Regions from separate parts of the Paenibacillus sp. SN-8-1 genome, predicted to be linked through region 3. Evidence: riboswitches for the same ligand, from Rfam matches in the RefSeq annotation. Region 3 holds a riboswitch; each other region holds the start of a gene.

Region 1 (5,675 bases), 680 kb from region 3:
CGGGAATGCCACGGTCACCTTGAAGGCTGTTATAACCAAAGGCAAGGCAAGGGAAGTGAAAAACGTGCAGGTAGTGGTGCTTCAGCAAAGTAAAGGTCCGCTGGTAGCCAGTTATTCCTTGGACGAAGATAAGGGCAGTCTCATTCAGGACAGCTCCCCAAATCATTATCAGGGTAAGCTGAACGGTGGAGTAAGCTGGGATGCACAGAGTGTGAATGAGGCAAGGGGCGGTTCCCTTAACTTTGGCGGTAAGGACGGTTATGTTCAGCTGTCTGGCGCTCTTGCCGACGCAGAGGATTTTACCTTCGCCGCATGGGTGAATTGGGCGGGAGGAAGTGACTGGCAGCGTATTTTCGATATCGGAAATGGGATGAATTCCTTCATGTTCCTTACTCCGTCGCAATACAGCGGCGTTCTTCAATTCACCATTCATGAGCAGGGCATCGATCAGAGCCTGCTGTCAGCCACGCCCCTACCCAAGAATGAATGGAGTCATGTGGCGGTGACCCTGGAGGGTAATACAGGCAAGCTGTATGTGAACGGCAAGCTCGTGGCCACGAATACGGGTATGAGCTTTAACCCTAAGGAGCTAAAGGCAGTGGAAGCCTATCTCGGTAAAAGCCGGTTTGCGGCGGATGCTTACTTCGGAGGACGTCTGGATGATATTCAGTTCTATAACAAGGCCCTGACTGAGCAGGAGATCAGTACATTGTCTGAGAAATAAAAAAGAAATGAGCAGTCTCTTCTGAGGCTGCTCATTGTGCTTCTATATTCGGTTCTCTAATTCCGGTAGAATCTTCCCAGCAATGTGCCCAGCTTCACGGGAGTGCCGATGGCCAGATCAGGCAAAGGCTCGAAGGTTCCATTCTCCGTCAACAGGACAACCGTGGATCCAAATTCGAAATAAGCCATGTCATCTCCACGATTCCAGGAGCTGGCGGTGTCGTCTGTATATTTGATGCTGCTGACATTCATGGCCCCGACCTTAACAACGGCCACCTCACCCAGTTCATGGGAGATGTAGGTAATCAGCCGTTCATTCCGGCTCAGAACGCCCTTCATATGGGTCAGTCCAAAATCATTGACCGGATATACCCGGCCTTTCAGGTGCTCGCTCTCTACTTTCTGTCCCGTAACCGGAGCATGAATACGATGATAGTTAGTCGGGCTCAGATAGAGAACGAAGAAGTACCCATTCTTATAGGTCTCCATATGCGGAGAATGGCCCAGAAGCTCAGCCAGTGAATAGTCTTGGCCCTTAACGCCTGGGATTAGGCCTGCATTGACAGGTCCCATACCGGTAATCAGGCCATCCACGGGACTGATCAGGGCATCTGGAGCATCAGGAATCGGACGCATCCCCGCTTTCAGGCGGCGGGAGAAGAATTCATTCAGGGATCGGTATTCACTAATATCTTTCTCCGCTTCGTGCAGCGGAATATTGTAGGTTTTCGCAAATGTGGGAATGATGTGACGGCTGAATCCGGAATGGGAAAAGTGTCCCATGATTTGAGAGATCCATTTCCGGGAGGAAAGCTCGGTCATCAGCCTCATCACTTTTTTTGCCATGGGGGCATCCTCCTTACAAACAGATAAGACAAAGCTTATATTGACATAGAACCTGCTTGAAATCAACCTATAACCCGTATTTTGATCCAGAGATACTTGAATACCATATGGAAAATAGTGTATGTTGGGGGCGGGGAATTTCTTAAGTTCAACTTATATAGCAGGTGAGAGAAGAAGACTTGAAATCGTGGAAATAGCATTGGGGTTAACTTAGAGGTGTATAAATTTAAATTTCAGAACATGGAAGACGCAGGTGAGGCAGGGGGAAACAAAGCCAAGGAGTTGGCAGCTTCAGCATCTGCTATTGCTAAGGAGGACCTTGTATATGAAATTTCAGACCCGAAGAGATCCCTTTCTATCTATCGTCATTTGGTCCAGTATTATCATCCTCATTGGCAGTGCCCTGTCTCCTGCATTTGTAGGAGGATTGAGCCTGATTGGCGGAGTCTTACTGTTCCTGCTCTGTATTTCGGTGGCGGGATTAATAGCTTGGTTATGGATATCTACGTACTACATCATTGGTGAGAACGATTTGTTTATACGTACCGGCCCAGCTACCAAATCAATTCCTCTCGGAAGTATTAGTATAGCCAAGCCTATTCGCTCAAGGGCGGCCAGTACAGCAACTTCAATTCACCGTATTGAAATTCGTTATGACAAATATGAGTATATCCAAATCTCTCCCTTGGATCAGGAAATTTTTCTGAGAGAACTCAAGCAGCGGTGTCCGCACTTGCAATTAAAGTGATGTGGATGGATCGCTTTCTTTGCGCGTATTTCTTCGTTCAATCTCCTCTTCAAGCAGTTGAAGGAACTCTTGATTCAGCCCAAGCCTAAGAGCATTTTGGTATGCTTTAATTAAGGTTTCATAGCTCATTTGTGATAGACCCAGTTCATTGATCATACAGCAAATTCTCCTTTTAGTAAGGTAATTGCTGTTTTCGGCAACCCAGCCGCCACTTTAGTTCTGGCCTGTGGCTTTGCGTCCTTACCTCTCAGTAAGTTTGCGTTTTCGAACAGACATTATTTTATATAGTTTATCGGATTTGGACAGCAAAATATTGAGAATTAGGAACTATGATAAGAATACTAAAATTCAGTCAGTTCCAGAGAGATCATGTAGGCTGTCTGTTGTACATTTCAGTTCGGATATGAGTCTACAGTGCATATGGATCCAGAAGACTATGATCAAGATAGAAAAAATAGAGAAAACGGAGGTACAGTCATGCGAATTAGAGAGGTGAAGCTGCTGACTGGTTCGATCGAAGCCGTTAGATCATTTTATCATGAAGTGCTTGAACAGGCGGTTCTACAAGAATCGGAGGATGTCATCTCGCTGAAGATAGGCGAGTCGATACTTACTTTTACACGTTCCGATCAAAGCGAGTCTCCGTACTATCATTTTGCGTTTAACATTCCTGAGCGGAAATGTGAGCAGGCGCTGAACTGGTTGAAGCAAAAGGGGATATCCGTTCATTCGGCCAATGGGCATGAGATAGAGCATAGCGAGAGTTGGAATTCCGATTCGATTTACTTCTATGATTCTGTGGGGAATATCGTTGAATTCATCGCCAGGCATGATTTAAAGGATGAGGATGCGACCCTTTTTACAGCTGCGGATATTAAGAATATAAGCGAAATAGGTCTTCCCGCTCAAGATGTAATAGCGGTAAGCGAAGTCCTAAGAGATAAGTATGATCTTCAGGTGTATAAGTCGTCAGGGCCGACATTCACTCCATTGGGTGACGAAGAAGGGCTGTTCATCCTTGCGGCTGTGGGGAGAATCTGGTTCGCTTCGGATAAGGCTGCAAAGTATTTTCCAGTTACCATTGATATTTCTGATGGCAGAACAGGAAATGAATTCATAATTGACGAAGGTTATGTCATCAAGTCCTGATTAATGTGGATTCAAGACACAGATATACATGATAAAAAGACGTGCAGTCCCTTTAAGGGCTCACGTCTTTTTTGTTGCCGAGCATAATATTCCTGTGAGGACAAGGCACCGAATAATCATTCATTCCCGGCGGTTATACAAATACCAGGCGAAAGCCATAGGTTCACGATAGGATGCCTTCCAGGTATCGTTCATTCCGGCCTTGCTGAAGCCGTACCGCTGATCACGTCCGTTGCATTCGATGAAATAGATTCTGCCATCCTCAGTTACTCCAATATCGAGACCGAGATCGGCAAGAAGCGGAAGCTTCAGAGATAAGTAACCAGCTATGGTTAAGGATAAATGCTCCACTTGATCTATAACTAGAGAGGCTTGGGAAGAGGTCATGACCTCGGAAAGAAGCTCAGGTACGGGGCAAGCTTTCCCACCTCCCGCAAGATTCGAGATGAACATACCAGGCGGAGACTTTTTGGCGAACATGCCGGTTACAGCCCAATCCCCTGTCATTCCCCGCTGTACTGAAACACGAAAGTCGAAGGAGCGGCCTTTGCTTTCGGCGAGAGGAATCCGTTCCTGAATTAGATAGGGAACCTGGAGCAGATATTGTTGTACATAAGAAGGAAGCTCGCCTCTCCTAAGCTTGTGCTGAATCCATGTTGGCTTACGTATAGATGAGGGATAAGTGATTCTCCACCCGGACTTTTCACGATGTAATCGCATGATCCCTCTTCCGACTGTACCCCGGCATGGCTTAAGAATCAGATCGTCATGAATTTCCATGAAGCGGCGAAGGGCTGGGTAGGAGAACACGGCTGTATCGGGCAGGCTGCTTCTAAGGAAGGGGTCGGCTGACAGCAGACGGTGTATGACATCTTTGCCATAACGATTATTCACGTTGAATACATCTATGCCTTTGGAGATGAGGGCCTCGATTTTCCGCTGGGCGGAAATTTCCTGAAATATAGCGCGGTTATGAATGACATCAGGTATGGGCATGGACACCTGCTCATATTGATGGTTTTGATAAATGTAGGCAGCTGTTCGGCCCTTGCGGATATTGATATCGCCGATATGGATAAACACAGGGATCAAGCCGAATTCTGCTGCCGCTTTTTCATAGTTCGAGAGTGATTCCTGTCCGGTTTTTCGCCTAGGTACCCCGCGGTACATCGCAGCATTAAGCAGAATACCCACATATCTATAGCTCATGCCCGGTCCTCCTCTTCATCTTCGGTGATTCCCTGTTCGAATAGTGTCTTATGTCAGTCTATGTATAGACTCTTAAAAGGAGTGGACGACTGTGCCGCGACAGAAGCCTGTTTTGGGACTGTGTCACACCTGCTCACTTCTCCCAATATATTGAGAATGTGAAACCGGATAGGGGAGGGACTTAAGTTGTCAGTTCAGCAAAAGGTGGCCGTAATTACGCCGGGGGTATTTGTCATTCCTTCAGGGCGAAGCAGTTCCGTAGAGCGCGTCATTGAGAAGACGATGCCCCTTGTACCCGATGGGTTCGATATACGGGTATTCAGCAGATCGGGAGGCCACCTGCCGGCCAAGGGCATGCTCGGGACAGTGCCCTGCTACCGTATTCCAGGAGGTGCCGCATATTTGCCCGGCATTCTGCGTCATCTGAAGAACTGGATGCCGGACACGGCCGATGTGCATAACCGCCCTGCAATTGCTTATGGGCTGAAGAGGCATTTGCCTCATATCCGGGTTAATCTTACACTTCACTCCACGACCTTTATCAGCCCATCTTGTCTTCCAGAGAGCAAGGCGCGTCTGATGCTGGGGAGTGTAGACGGAATTATTGTGAACAGCTGGTATCTGCGTGAGGAGGTTCTGCGCCGATTCCCTAAGCTGAGAACTCCGTTGCATGTTAATCCGCTGGGTGTCAGTCTGGAAGACTTCACCCCGCGCTGGACACCTGCTGGTGAGGCGCAAAGACGTGCTAGGTTATCCGATTATGGCTGGGAGAACCGTAAAATCATCCTTTTTGTTGGCCGCCTGCTTCACGGAAAGGGAATTCACCGGCTGCTGGCAGCGCTGCCAGGAATTGTGGATCAGGAGAAGAGCGCACTTGCCCTCATAGTAGGAAGTGCCTTCTACGGAGTGAACCGTGATACGGCTTATGTGAGAAGCTTGAGGAAGCTGGCTGAGCCGATGAGCGGGCATGTCTCGTTCCTTTCTTATGTACCTTATCCGC
Region 2 (5,675 bases), 1.1 Mb from region 3:
TTTGGTGAATGCGCTGATTCCGCCCTTGGCGGCAGAATAGTGAGTGAATTCTTCACAGCCAAGACTGGCGAGATCAGAGGAGATGTTGATAATCTTGCCTGCCTTGGTGTCCCACATCCGGCGTGCCGCCTCACGGGCGTTGTAGAATGTGCCATACAGATGAACCTTAATCATCCGGTCCCACTGCTCGTCCGTCATTTCTCTAACGGTTACGGCATGGGCAATTCCTGCATTATTGACCAGAATGTCAAGCCGGCCAAACAGCTGATCAAAGGCAGTGAACATGCTCTGAACCTGAGTAGAGTCGCTTACGTCAGCATTGAAGATTTCTGCTTTCACTCCATAGCTCTCGGCTTCCTTCTTCACGGCCAACGCTTCGGTATCCTCGCCGATATAGTTGATCATCACGTTCGTGCCTGCTTTGGCGAACTCTAGGGCCACAGCTCTGCCTATACCCTTGCTTGCGCCGGTAATCAGCGCTGATTTGCCTTGTAATCCTGTAAAACTCATGTAGTATCGCTCCTGTCTGTTAGACTTTAAAGGTTTTGATCAATTCCTGCAGGGATTGCGAAGTCTCACTTAAAGATTCCGTGGCTTTAGCCACTTCCTTGATAAATTGCAGCTGCTGACTTGAGGCATAGGATACCTGATCGGATTTGACTGCAATATCCCCGGATGCCGAACGAAGCTCGGTTACCGAAGCAGTTACCTCTTGTGAGGAAGCGGAGATTTCCTCCGAAGAAGCAGAAATTTCCTGCATCTGCATAGCCACATTCTTAGTCGACTCTTGAATCTCTCTGAATGCACGAGCGGCTTCCTCCATCAGGGTAACGCCGTGGCGAACGTCCTGCTGTCCTTCCTGGGCGATGACCTGGGATTCCGCTGTGCTGCGTGTAATGCTCGACAAATGCTCGGCAATGGTGCTGGCTGAGCGTCCTGTGCTCTCGGCAAGCTTCCGGATTTCTGATGCCACCACCGCAAAGCCGCGTCCATGCTCTCCGGCGCGTGCAGCCTCAATAGAGGCATTAAGGGACAGTAGGTTGGTCTGCTCGGCTACATCAGTAATCAGCCGCGTCATTTCGTTGATTTCACCGATCTGAGAATTAAGCACATGAATCACATCTGCAATTCGGGTGACTGAATCCGTAATCTTGTCCATCTGATTCTGCAGCTTTTGAACCGACTCCTGCCCGCTCTGGGCGCTTAGAGCCATCTGCTCGGATTCCTCCGAGGCGGCCGAGGTGGATTCAGCGATCCGTTGAATGCCGATAGCGGTCTCTTCAAGAACAGTGACAGTTTCGTCTGTGATTTTGGACGTAATCTGGGTTTTCTCGGCAACCTCAGCCATATCTGTATTGACTTTGACCGAATAAGTCTCGGTATCCTGGGAGCTTGCGGTCAGCTGCTCGGAGGATGAAGCTACATGTTCGGAGGACTCCTGAATGTTTAGAATCAGAGCACGCAGGTTGGTCTGCATTTTGGCAACCGCCAGGTTAAGCTGTCCAATCTCATCATTTGCCCTGTAACTAAGTTGTTCACTGCTGAGATCCCCTTCAGCGATCCGATTAGATACATGAACAATCGATTTCAGCGGCTTGAGGATCATGTTAATAATAAAGTAGATCACCAGCGCAATAATAAGGAGACCGATTAGGGTAATGATCAGCTGCTGGTTGCGAGCTTCGCCCGACAGCTTGTTAATATAATCAGCGGAGTAGTCGATCCCGATGACTGCAATGACTTTCCCATCCAGCTTAATAGGAGAGAATACAGTTCTCCACGTGCCAAAAGGGTCATCAAAAATATCAGTCACCTGGGACTCCCCCGTATCATAGACCTTTTTCGCCGCTTCAAGGTGAATCGGGGCAAGATCGTCAAACGGGGCGCCAGGCTTGTAAATCTCATTCAAATTAGAGGTGTAGGCCTGAGTGGTAACCTTGTCGTCCTTCAGACTCCAGATATAACTCCAGCTCATAATTCCTTGATCCTTCTGGATCTGATCCAGCTGCTTCTGCAGACTGGTGAAGTCCGGATTTCCGGGTCCGTTCTTGCTGATCAGACGGCTTACCTGCTGCGAGTCGACCTGCATGCTTGTCAGGGAGCCAACGCTAAGCAGCTCTCTTTTTAAGTCATTGGACAAATTTGATTTCAGAATGCTCAGGCTGATATAGGAGACGGCCGTGAAAATAAGCACAACAACGATAATAACAATGAGTGAAACTTTATACTTTAAAGACAGATTTTTTACCCTATTCACAATTTATTCTCCTTTAACATGGTGTCTCTTCACTTATAGAGTGTCTTCGGTAACCGGTAATCGTTGTGCTTGTTATCAACCCTCCTGCTTGTTCAAAATAAAAAGAGCGTCTGCCTAAATAGACAGCGCTCGTAATTCATTCTTCGATCTGAGAACAATGATGACTGGCGGCCTGTCTACCATAGGATGGGATCCATTAGGCACGTGGCTTTGCGTCCTCGGGTTTCCCCGAGTTTGCCTTTGCAACTAAAGAAGCACAACCAATGTACCAAAATCAGACAAAATAATCTACGATTCTTACAATTTTGACACATAAAATAAGGCTTACATTCCTAAATAAAGGCCTTTTTCCAAAAAAATGAGTGGGAGTTCCTATGGAAGGCATTCCCACCCACTAAGTTAAAACTATGGCCTAAAGCAGTCTTCCGGATAATGGAATAGGCAGCTTCTTGAAAATTACTGCTTCACGATATCACTAACCGCTTTATCGAGTTTCACCAGCAGTTGGTCTGAGATAGCAAAGAATGCAGTGGAATTAATTGACATTAATATCCTTACATACTAGACTTTCTAGTATGAATAAACTTTTATAAATACAATATCTTTCCTGAGGAGAATAACATGTATAACGAGCTGTTCAAGATTGGGCCAGTAACCATTTACGGGTATGGATTAATGATCGCGATTGGTGTTTTGTTAGCTTACCAGCTCGTTGAATACCGAGGAAGAAAACGCCAGTTCAACCTGTCCCATGTTTTCTCTCTGACCGGTTGGAGCCTGGCGGGCGGTTTTATTGGAGCAAAATTATTGTACTGGATAACCCAATTCCAAAATATTAAGAGTGACCCGGGCATTCTACTGAATCTTTCGAATGGATTTGTTGTGTACGGCGGAATCATCGGCGGAATTGGGGCCGGTCTAGTGTATTGCAGAATCAAGAGAATTAATTTCCTGAAGCACCTGGACCTTTTTTTGCCTTCGGTTGCGTTAGCGCAGGGGTTCGGAAGAATCGGCTGTCTGCTCGCAGGCTGCTGTTATGGCGAAGAAACACACGGCTGGTTTGGGATTACATTCCACCACTCCGAGCTCGCCCCAAATGGTGTTGAACTGATACCTACGCAAATTATGGAGAGCGTGTTTAGCTTCGCCCTCTGCCTAGTTTTAATTCTTTTGTCCAAAAGAACCCAAAAAGACGGACTCGTTGCCGCCGCATATTTAATTCTTTATAGTCTGGGCAGATTTGTTATTGAGTTTTACAGAGGGGATATCATCCGTGGTCAAATCGGAGTGCTATCGACCTCACAATTCATCGCACTCATGCTTGTTCTAGTAACCTGCCTCGTTGTAGTCTTTTCCCGATACCAGAATCGGTTGACTGGCAAAAAAGTATAAACGGATTAAGTCATCTTCTTTATCCGAAACGATAAGCCTCTTGTCTGCGATGGACAGGAGGCTTATATTTGCGTGAACATGCTCAACCAGGAGTACAAAGAATACAGTTCGCCGATAATTGACATTACCAGGGTCACCTTTGTTGCTTATTGAGCCTGACTATGATAGGAACTAACAGAACTATCGAGCGGCTTGTTTTACTATAAAGGATCGAGTATATTTGGTGGAAATAAGTCGGTAGAATAAGAGGTAGGGGTAGTTATGTCGACAATTAATGATGTTGCTCTAAAAGCAGGTGTGTCTGTTACCACGGTATCCCGTGTTCTTAACAATCGGGGATACATTAGTGAAGCTACAAGGTCAAAGGTATTCAAGACAATGGAAGAGCTCAATTATCAGCCTAATGAGATTGCCCGATCTCTTTTACGTAAGCAATCAAATTTAATTGGACTTATCATTCCGAGTGTATCTCACCCTTTTTTTAGTGAACTTACGAACCATATAGAATATTACGCATACCAGAACGGTTGGAAGGTGCTGCTCTGTAACTCACATATGGACCCTATGAAAGAAAAAGATTACATCGCCATGTTAAAACGCAATAGGGTTGATGGAATTATTATGGGTAGTCATACTCTTGAGATAGAGGAATACCGAAATCTTAATTCAGCTATAGTTACCTTTGACCGGCAGATAGACAACGACATTCCGTTCATTTCCTCGGACAATTACCAGGGTGGAGTGCTTGCCACTGAACTGCTGATTAGTAAAGGATGCCGGACAATTGTACATATTTGCGGTAATCTTAAGCTTCTGATGCATTCGAATTACCGGAACGACGGTTTCAAGGATACGGCAGAGAAGCATGGCGTGCAGCACATTACAATTCAGACGGATATGAACGTATTTGATCAACAGCAATACGAACAGATCATCCAAAGGATGCTTGAGGAATATCCTGATGTGGACGGTATTTTTGCCAGCAGTGATATAATCGCCGCGTTTGCTGTAAGAGAATGTCTGGGCAAAGGGAAGAAAGTGCCTCAAGACGTTCGTATAGTTGGTTATGATGACGTTGATATGGCAGCCTGGTTTATCCCCGGGATTACTACAATCAAGCAACCGATTGAGGCCATCGGACGCTTGGCCGTAGAATTAATTCAAAAGCAGTTAGATGGCGAAGTCATCAATCCAGAGCATGTGCTCCCCGTGGAATTGATAGAGCGGTCTACAACTTGAATAAGAACAACTAATGACACACTCACTCTTTGATAGGGTGGGTGTGTCATTTCATATGGTTCTACTGATGAATATGGCTCCCAATTGACGTATGTCAATGGATTGACATATAATTCGAAATGTAAACGGTTTATTTGGTCGGAAGGAGCGGCATCTCCTTCTTTATTCGCTGATTTAGGGCCTGGGCAAGTTTAGTCAACCCTTGGCACATGGTAAGGAGGATGACTTATTATTCATAAGAGAGAATATACCAAAGATAAGGCAGACCAGTTCATAAAGGCTTCCAAGCATTCGCTTCGAACAGACTACAGATTGAACTATCATTTGATGGCAGAATACGGTTGGATGAATGATCCTAATGGATTTGTTCAATATAGAGGACAGTACCATCTGTTTTATCAGCACTATCCCTACAAGCCTATATGGGGACCCATGCATTGGGGACATGCAATCAGTACGGACCTGATTAAGTGGGAATATCTCCCGATAGCTCTGGCTCCGGACGGGGAATTTGATCGGGATGGCTGTTTTTCCGGTAGTGCTATCGAGAAAGATGGCCAACTGATGCTTTTGTATACGGGACATGTGGTCACAGGACCTGACAAGGATCAGGATTACAAACAGTCTCAAGGGCTTGCTGTATCTGACGATGGAGTGACCTTTGAGAAATGGCAGGGCAACCCTGTTATTGGATACAAAGAGATTCCACCTGATGTAAGCCAAAAGGACTTTCGTGACCCGAAAGTATTTATGAAGAACGGGCAATATTATGTGGTTCTCGGTTCAA
Region 3 (5,675 bases):
TACGGATGTCGGCTTCATTTCTGTAATTGGCACGCCAGTTACGAACTGAACACCGCGCTTCTCAAGACTAGTTGTCGCACGTTCCACAAGCTCTGGCGGGAATCCTGCCAGAATCGAAGGACCTGCTTCAACACAGTACAAGGACACTTCATTGAAATCGATACCTTTTTGACGGCAGATCTCAGGAAGCTCATCCGCGAATTCACCAACAAGCTCAACACCTGTCAGGCCGCCGCCACCAATTACGAATGTAGCATCCGCTTTGTTCTTGGACTGCTTGTATGCGTTAAGTCTTTCTTCCACGTGAGCGCGAACCCGGTTCGCATCATCCACAGATTTCAAAGTGAAGCTGTACTCCTGAAGTCCAGGAATTCCGAAGAAAGCAGTCTCACTGCCCAGTGCGATAACAAGCGCATCGTATCTGAGGGTATTTCCATTGCCAAGAACAACTTGCTTGTCATCCGGCTTAATAGTTTGAACTGTATCGATCACCAAATTCACATTTTTGCCTTTAAGCAGCTTCTCAAGCGGAAGTGCTACTGCTTTCTCATGAAGATTGCCTGCAGCAAGGCGGTGAAGTTCAGTAATAATCTGGTGTGTAGGGTAACGGTTAACTACGGTAATGTTCGCTTCATTCGCATCAAGATACTTACGTGCAGTCAATGCGCTTAGCAATCCGCCGTAGCCGCCGCCCAAAATCAAAATTTGCTTCGACATATCCATCCTCCGTTCTGAATTGTGTTAGTTTAGATTAACGTTGTCCTTTTTGACGATCGTTCAACGTGTCCAGGAAAGCCTGGGTGAAACGAAGCGATTTTTGCACATTCGGATCTTTAAGAATTTTGAGCAGACCAAATACGCCGATGGTTGAAGTATCGGCTTGTGCGCGCTCATTAGCTTCGATTGCTGCAGCTGCAACTCCCTTAACTTTACCCACTACCGGAGTAGCGAATTCTGCGAACCCGTGTTTCAAGTCGTTAACGAACACTGGATCCTTGGCAATGCTTTGTGCGAAGTCATAAGCTGTAGTAAGAGCGCCCATCATTTCGGTGAGCTTAGGCAGCTGGTCTACCAGCACCAATAGGGATTGCTGTACCTCCGGCTTCATCAGCTGATCCAGCAATTCTCTGCCAGCTTCAGGAGATACCGCTTGAGCAGCAACTGCCTCCTCAGCAGCAGATGTCTCTTGTTGATTAGAAGTTTGTGACATTTGGAACTTCCTCCTTTACATTGAATTATACAGCGTGAATTTTGGAACAAGAATCAGGTTACCTGTCCTAGGTTCACTCTGTATAGTAGTCCGTTATTTACGTAATACCTGCGAAAGACCTTACTTTCCCAAAGGTCAGTTGATTGACCTATATAAGGGAAGGGACCATTTCTTAACGTTTCCGAAAAATTGAACAGGCCGAAACGGAACTCTATACTTCTATATTACACCACTTGTCAAAGAACTGAAAAAGAAATTTCACGATATTTTAAATATCGCAATGAAAATTGGCGTAGACATGCTACAATTTGTTCATAATGTGCATGATACATGTGGAAAAATCAATTCAAGGAGGCGTTACAATTTTATGAAACAAGAGGCTATACTCCGCCTTCTTTTTGCCATTGTACTGTTCACGCTTGTCCCGTTTCTGTATGAATACCGACTGGTTGCATCCCTGTTCACTGTAATGGGCATTTATTTCGTTGTTACAGGGGCCTCCAAATTCACCAAGAAACGCCCAAAATAAAAATTGCACCCTGTATATTTACCCGGTACTTTATGTTTCCCTGAACCCTGCAAGGTATGCGTGTACCGCACACATTTTGATCAAAAAATAAACGGCCCTCTCTTCTCAGAGCAGGGCCGCTGGTGCTGTCTAGTTATAGGCGTATGCCTCTTCCAGCGTATCCATAAATATTCCGGTATAGGAGATCGACTGGGCCAGCTTCTGCATTTGATTCTTGGCAATGACGGAAGATGGATTGATCATCAGAATATTCTTGAATCCGTTGGACATATATAGCTTGAAGCAGCCCTCAAGCACGGGCAGCATGTCCTGCTTGGATACAGACAGATCTGTGGAATCAATGATCAGATTGTATTCGGATGGATGGATGGAATTCACATTCTCCTCATATTCCTTCAGGAACGCTTCGGCCTCATCAGGCTTCATAAAGCCCCCTACTGTAATAACCAGTGCCTTCTCGGCTTGCTTCTTCTCAAATTTAAACATGATGTTTCTCCTTCATAACAAGATATAGTCTATATGTTAAAATTCATATAAAAGTGCGGACATGGTGTAACCGATTCCTACCGAGCAGAAGACAACCTTGTCTCCAGGTAAGATTTTGCCGGCTTCAAGCGCTTCCTCCAGCGCAAAGATCGGGCTCGTTACCCCGGTATAACCGTATTTTTCTCCGACAAATGTATATTTGTCCAGCCCCGCATTCATCTTCACCAGCGTCTCCTCGATCTCCGGACGGGAGAACTGGGAGAATAGCCAGTGGTTGACACCCGCGGCATCCAATCCGTTTCGTTCCAGCATGACCGAGATCATATCTCTCCACTCATCAGAGAAATAGCTGACGTCATGAGGAATGAAGCGAAGTCTCTTATCCGATTCCTGAACTCCTTCACTGAACATCTTGGACAGGCCGACAGCCGGGAAAGTTACCGTATCCCCAAGCTTGGAGTCCGTCTTATAGTTCGCGTCCAGAAAGCCTCCCGGAAGCTCCTGCTTCTCCAAGATGACCGCTGCCGCTCCATCCGAGAAATTCGGATAGACTACGGTATCGTCCTTACGGGCAATATTGCTGACATGCACACTGCCTACAATGAGCGCACGCTTGATGAACCGGTTCCCCGAAAGGTACTGTCGTACCTGATCCATGGCTGTGAGCATACCGATGCAGTTCGTATTAAGATCATAGACAATGTGGGCATTGACCGCCCCAATCTCTCTATGAATCAACAAGGCGTTGCTTGGGTAGGTGTATTCAGGTGTGTCAGATACGAATACCACCATGTCCAGCTCTTCCGCACCTACCTTCGATTCAGTAAGCAGCTTCTTCGCTGCGGCTATCCCCATAGTTAGTGAATTCTCATCCTCGGTGCTTACCAGATATCTGGTCTTTCTCCCAAGATGATTCATGAGACCTTCCGATTCCAGGCCCATCTTGTTAAAATGCTCGACGAAATAAGCATTGTCATAGGCCGTAGGTGGATGGTAGGTTGCAATTCCTTTGATGTGAACCTGCTGCACGTGATTGACCTCCTTTTATAGCAGGTCTCTCCTATTGAAGCCAGACAAAAGGCCTACTCCTAAGAGTAGACCTGAGGTAATAAACCTAGTATTCATCCTCCTGCTGGTAACCGGCTGTCTTAGCGTATGCCTTAGACCCGTGGCTTTGCGTCCTTGCCTTTCAGCAAGTTTGCCTTTTTCAAGTTAGAGAGTTTTCGACCTGTTTCGCCATTCTATTATAGTTCGAACTTCCTGCATTGTAAATAATACCCTAGTAATTTTCATAAAATTTCCCTAGACTTTCTAACCCTAATCCGCTTCCTATCCAGGAAAGTGTAAAAGCCCATGTGTTCAGGGTATTATTATAGATGTGAACTAATGAATAGACTGGAGTGATTCAAGATGGAACTTACCGGGAAGAATGCCCTGATTACAGGTGCGGGAAAAGGGATCGGACGAGCAGTAGCCATCGCGTTGGCTAAAGAAGGCGTGAATCTTGGCCTGATTGCCAGAACCGAATCGGATCTGAAAGACCTCGCCCAGGAGCTGCGGAGCCAGTATGGAATCAAGGTCAGCATCGCCCCTGCGGATATCTCCAATTCTGCCGAGGCAGAAGCTTCCGCAGCCAAAATCAAGCAGGAGCTTGGATCCGTGGATATCCTGATCAACAATGCGGGGATCGCCAAGTTCGGAACCCTGCTGGAGATGGATCCGGAGGAGTGGAAGAGAATCCTGGATGTGAACGTGATGGGGACTTATAACGTCACCCGTGCGGTTCTGCCTGATCTGGTTGCCCAAAACAGCGGCGATATCATCAACGTGGCCTCTACCGCGGGTGAGCGCGGCTTCGCGACAGGCTCAGCTTACTGTGCCTCCAAATTCGCCCTCATGGGCATGACCGAGTCGCTGGCACAGGAGGTTCGCAAGCACAACATCCGCGTCACCGCCCTGACGCCGAGCACGGTCAACACCGACCTGGCCTCGAATGCCGGACTCAAGATCGGCGATGAAGACCGGATGATGCAGCCTGAGGATGTGGCAGATCTCGTTCTCGCCGCGCTGAAGCTCCCTGCCCGCGTCTTCCTGAAGACTGCCGGGATTTGGACGACTAATCCGCAATAAAAATTGATCTGGTTCTACCTAATAGAACTGTGAAATATTCGGTTGTCTCATTGTCAATGCTAACACCGTGTAGTAATATGGGTATAAAGATAACAGACGTAAGATACTATGAAATAAGGGACCGGTGGCGACCAGTCCCCTGTACAACAACTTGAGTGGGGTTACTCCTCCACAGTTAAGAAGTTATAAGCGGAAGAAGTGACCTGCACGGTTTGCCGACCTGGAGCAGGTTACTTCTTTTTTCGTTCGATGTATGTCAGCAGCGCGATAATAAACGCAGCAAACCCAATGACATCTGCAAAAGAGAAGTTCATACGCCTCACCTCCTTTCCAGAGGAAGACGCACCCACTCAAGGCGTGTTGTACACGCCTATTATATCAGACCGTTCCTTTTTATGGATACGGTCTTTGTTTGTGTCTCCTGCTTATATAGATGACTTCTTAAGCGGTCATGCCTATTTCTGAACCGTCAGCGGAATTCTTTTCGACCAACTAAGGCCCCCTGAATCCTGCATATAAGTCATTACGATAAAAGTATTGTCCGGACTCGCCAGAGGCGCATCTTTCGGAGTGAAATACATGGGTGTAATCGGATAGCTGGCCTTCAAGTAGGCAAAGCCCATGGCTTTCTTAATTAAATCCCACTGACCAGCAAATCCGGTTTTCTCCACCTCCTTCTTAACAAGGGCCAGACTCGCTGAGCTGCTGCCGATAGAAAAGTCATCTGGATTGCCAGATACATGCACTCCTGATCTAAGTGGGGAATAGGCAAAAATCGGATATACTCTGATCGTGTAATTATCGTTAGCCAGCGGGGTTTTCTTTTCATTATCAATTTTCATCTGGATAACCTGTTTGTAGAACGTCTCGGTTGGTATATCGGTGTCGGGCAGCTTCGAGTTGGGATCTACATTTTGGAGATAAGCTTGAACCACAATATCATCTGGTTGTATATACAATACCGATCTGCTTCTGGTTAACCATACAGATGTAAAGATAAGTACGACTAATAGAACAACAGTACCACTAAAAACTTCTCTTTTATGGATCAAAATAACCTCCCTCTTTATCAAGAAAGCTCAACATGAATCTGTATCCAACATTAGGATATGATTACATTATACTACTTATTAAGAGGTAGCCCCGCATGCCGAATGGCTTGGCACAGGAGGTTCATAAATGCAACATTCACATTACCGCCCTAATGCCGGACTCAAGACTGGCGATGAAGACCGAATGATCCAGCTTAAGGATGTGGCGGAGTTCGTTCTCGCCGCACCTAAGCTTACCTGCCCGTGTCTTAGTATAGACTGCGGATTG

The links. Region 3 has a riboswitch for cyclic di-GMP ahead of ACRRNK_RS20885 (ketoacyl-ACP synthase III). Riboswitches for the same ligand answer to the same signal wherever they lie in the genome.
Region 1: another riboswitch for cyclic di-GMP. It lies ahead of sda (sporulation histidine kinase inhibitor Sda); the one in region 3 lies ahead of ACRRNK_RS20885 (ketoacyl-ACP synthase III).
Region 2: another riboswitch for cyclic di-GMP. It lies ahead of ACRRNK_RS15310 (methyl-accepting chemotaxis protein); the one in region 3 lies ahead of ACRRNK_RS20885 (ketoacyl-ACP synthase III).

What each region holds. Positions count from the first base shown of each region.
Region 1 is NZ_CP194782.1:3,587,516-3,593,190, reverse strand. Features, by position in the region: gene ACRRNK_RS17610 (family 43 glycosylhydrolase) at 1-724, shown strand, start outside; gene asd (archaetidylserine decarboxylase) at 781-1,569, opposite strand; gene ACRRNK_RS17600 (PH domain-containing protein) at 1,895-2,317, shown strand; gene sda (sporulation histidine kinase inhibitor Sda) at 2,309-2,473, opposite strand; cyclic di-GMP riboswitch class I at 2,510-2,588, opposite strand; gene ACRRNK_RS17590 (VOC family protein) at 2,795-3,466, shown strand; gene ACRRNK_RS17585 (YheC/YheD family protein) at 3,587-4,675, opposite strand; gene ACRRNK_RS17580 (glycosyltransferase family 4 protein) at 4,862-5,675, shown strand, end outside.
Region 2 is NZ_CP194782.1:3,164,119-3,169,793, reverse strand. Features, by position in the region: gene ACRRNK_RS15315 (SDR family NAD(P)-dependent oxidoreductase) at 1-510, opposite strand, end outside; gene ACRRNK_RS15310 (methyl-accepting chemotaxis protein) at 530-2,257, opposite strand; cyclic di-GMP riboswitch class I at 2,421-2,506, opposite strand; gene ACRRNK_RS15305 (prolipoprotein diacylglyceryl transferase) at 2,879-3,649, shown strand; gene ACRRNK_RS15300 (LacI family DNA-binding transcriptional regulator) at 3,911-4,888, shown strand; gene ACRRNK_RS15295 (glycoside hydrolase family 32 protein) at 5,117-5,675, shown strand, end outside.
Region 3 is NZ_CP194782.1:4,263,713-4,269,387, forward strand. Features, by position in the region: gene ACRRNK_RS20865 (NAD(P)/FAD-dependent oxidoreductase) at 1-717, opposite strand, end outside; gene ACRRNK_RS20870 (DUF1641 domain-containing protein) at 752-1,210, opposite strand; gene ACRRNK_RS20875 (hypothetical protein) at 1,578-1,739, shown strand; gene ACRRNK_RS20880 (hypothetical protein) at 1,869-2,225, opposite strand; gene ACRRNK_RS20885 (ketoacyl-ACP synthase III) at 2,262-3,254, opposite strand; cyclic di-GMP riboswitch class I at 3,357-3,438, opposite strand; gene ACRRNK_RS20890 (3-ketoacyl-ACP reductase) at 3,636-4,355, shown strand; gene ACRRNK_RS20895 (hypothetical protein) at 4,811-5,407, opposite strand; gene ACRRNK_RS20900 (hypothetical protein) at 5,535-5,675, shown strand, end outside.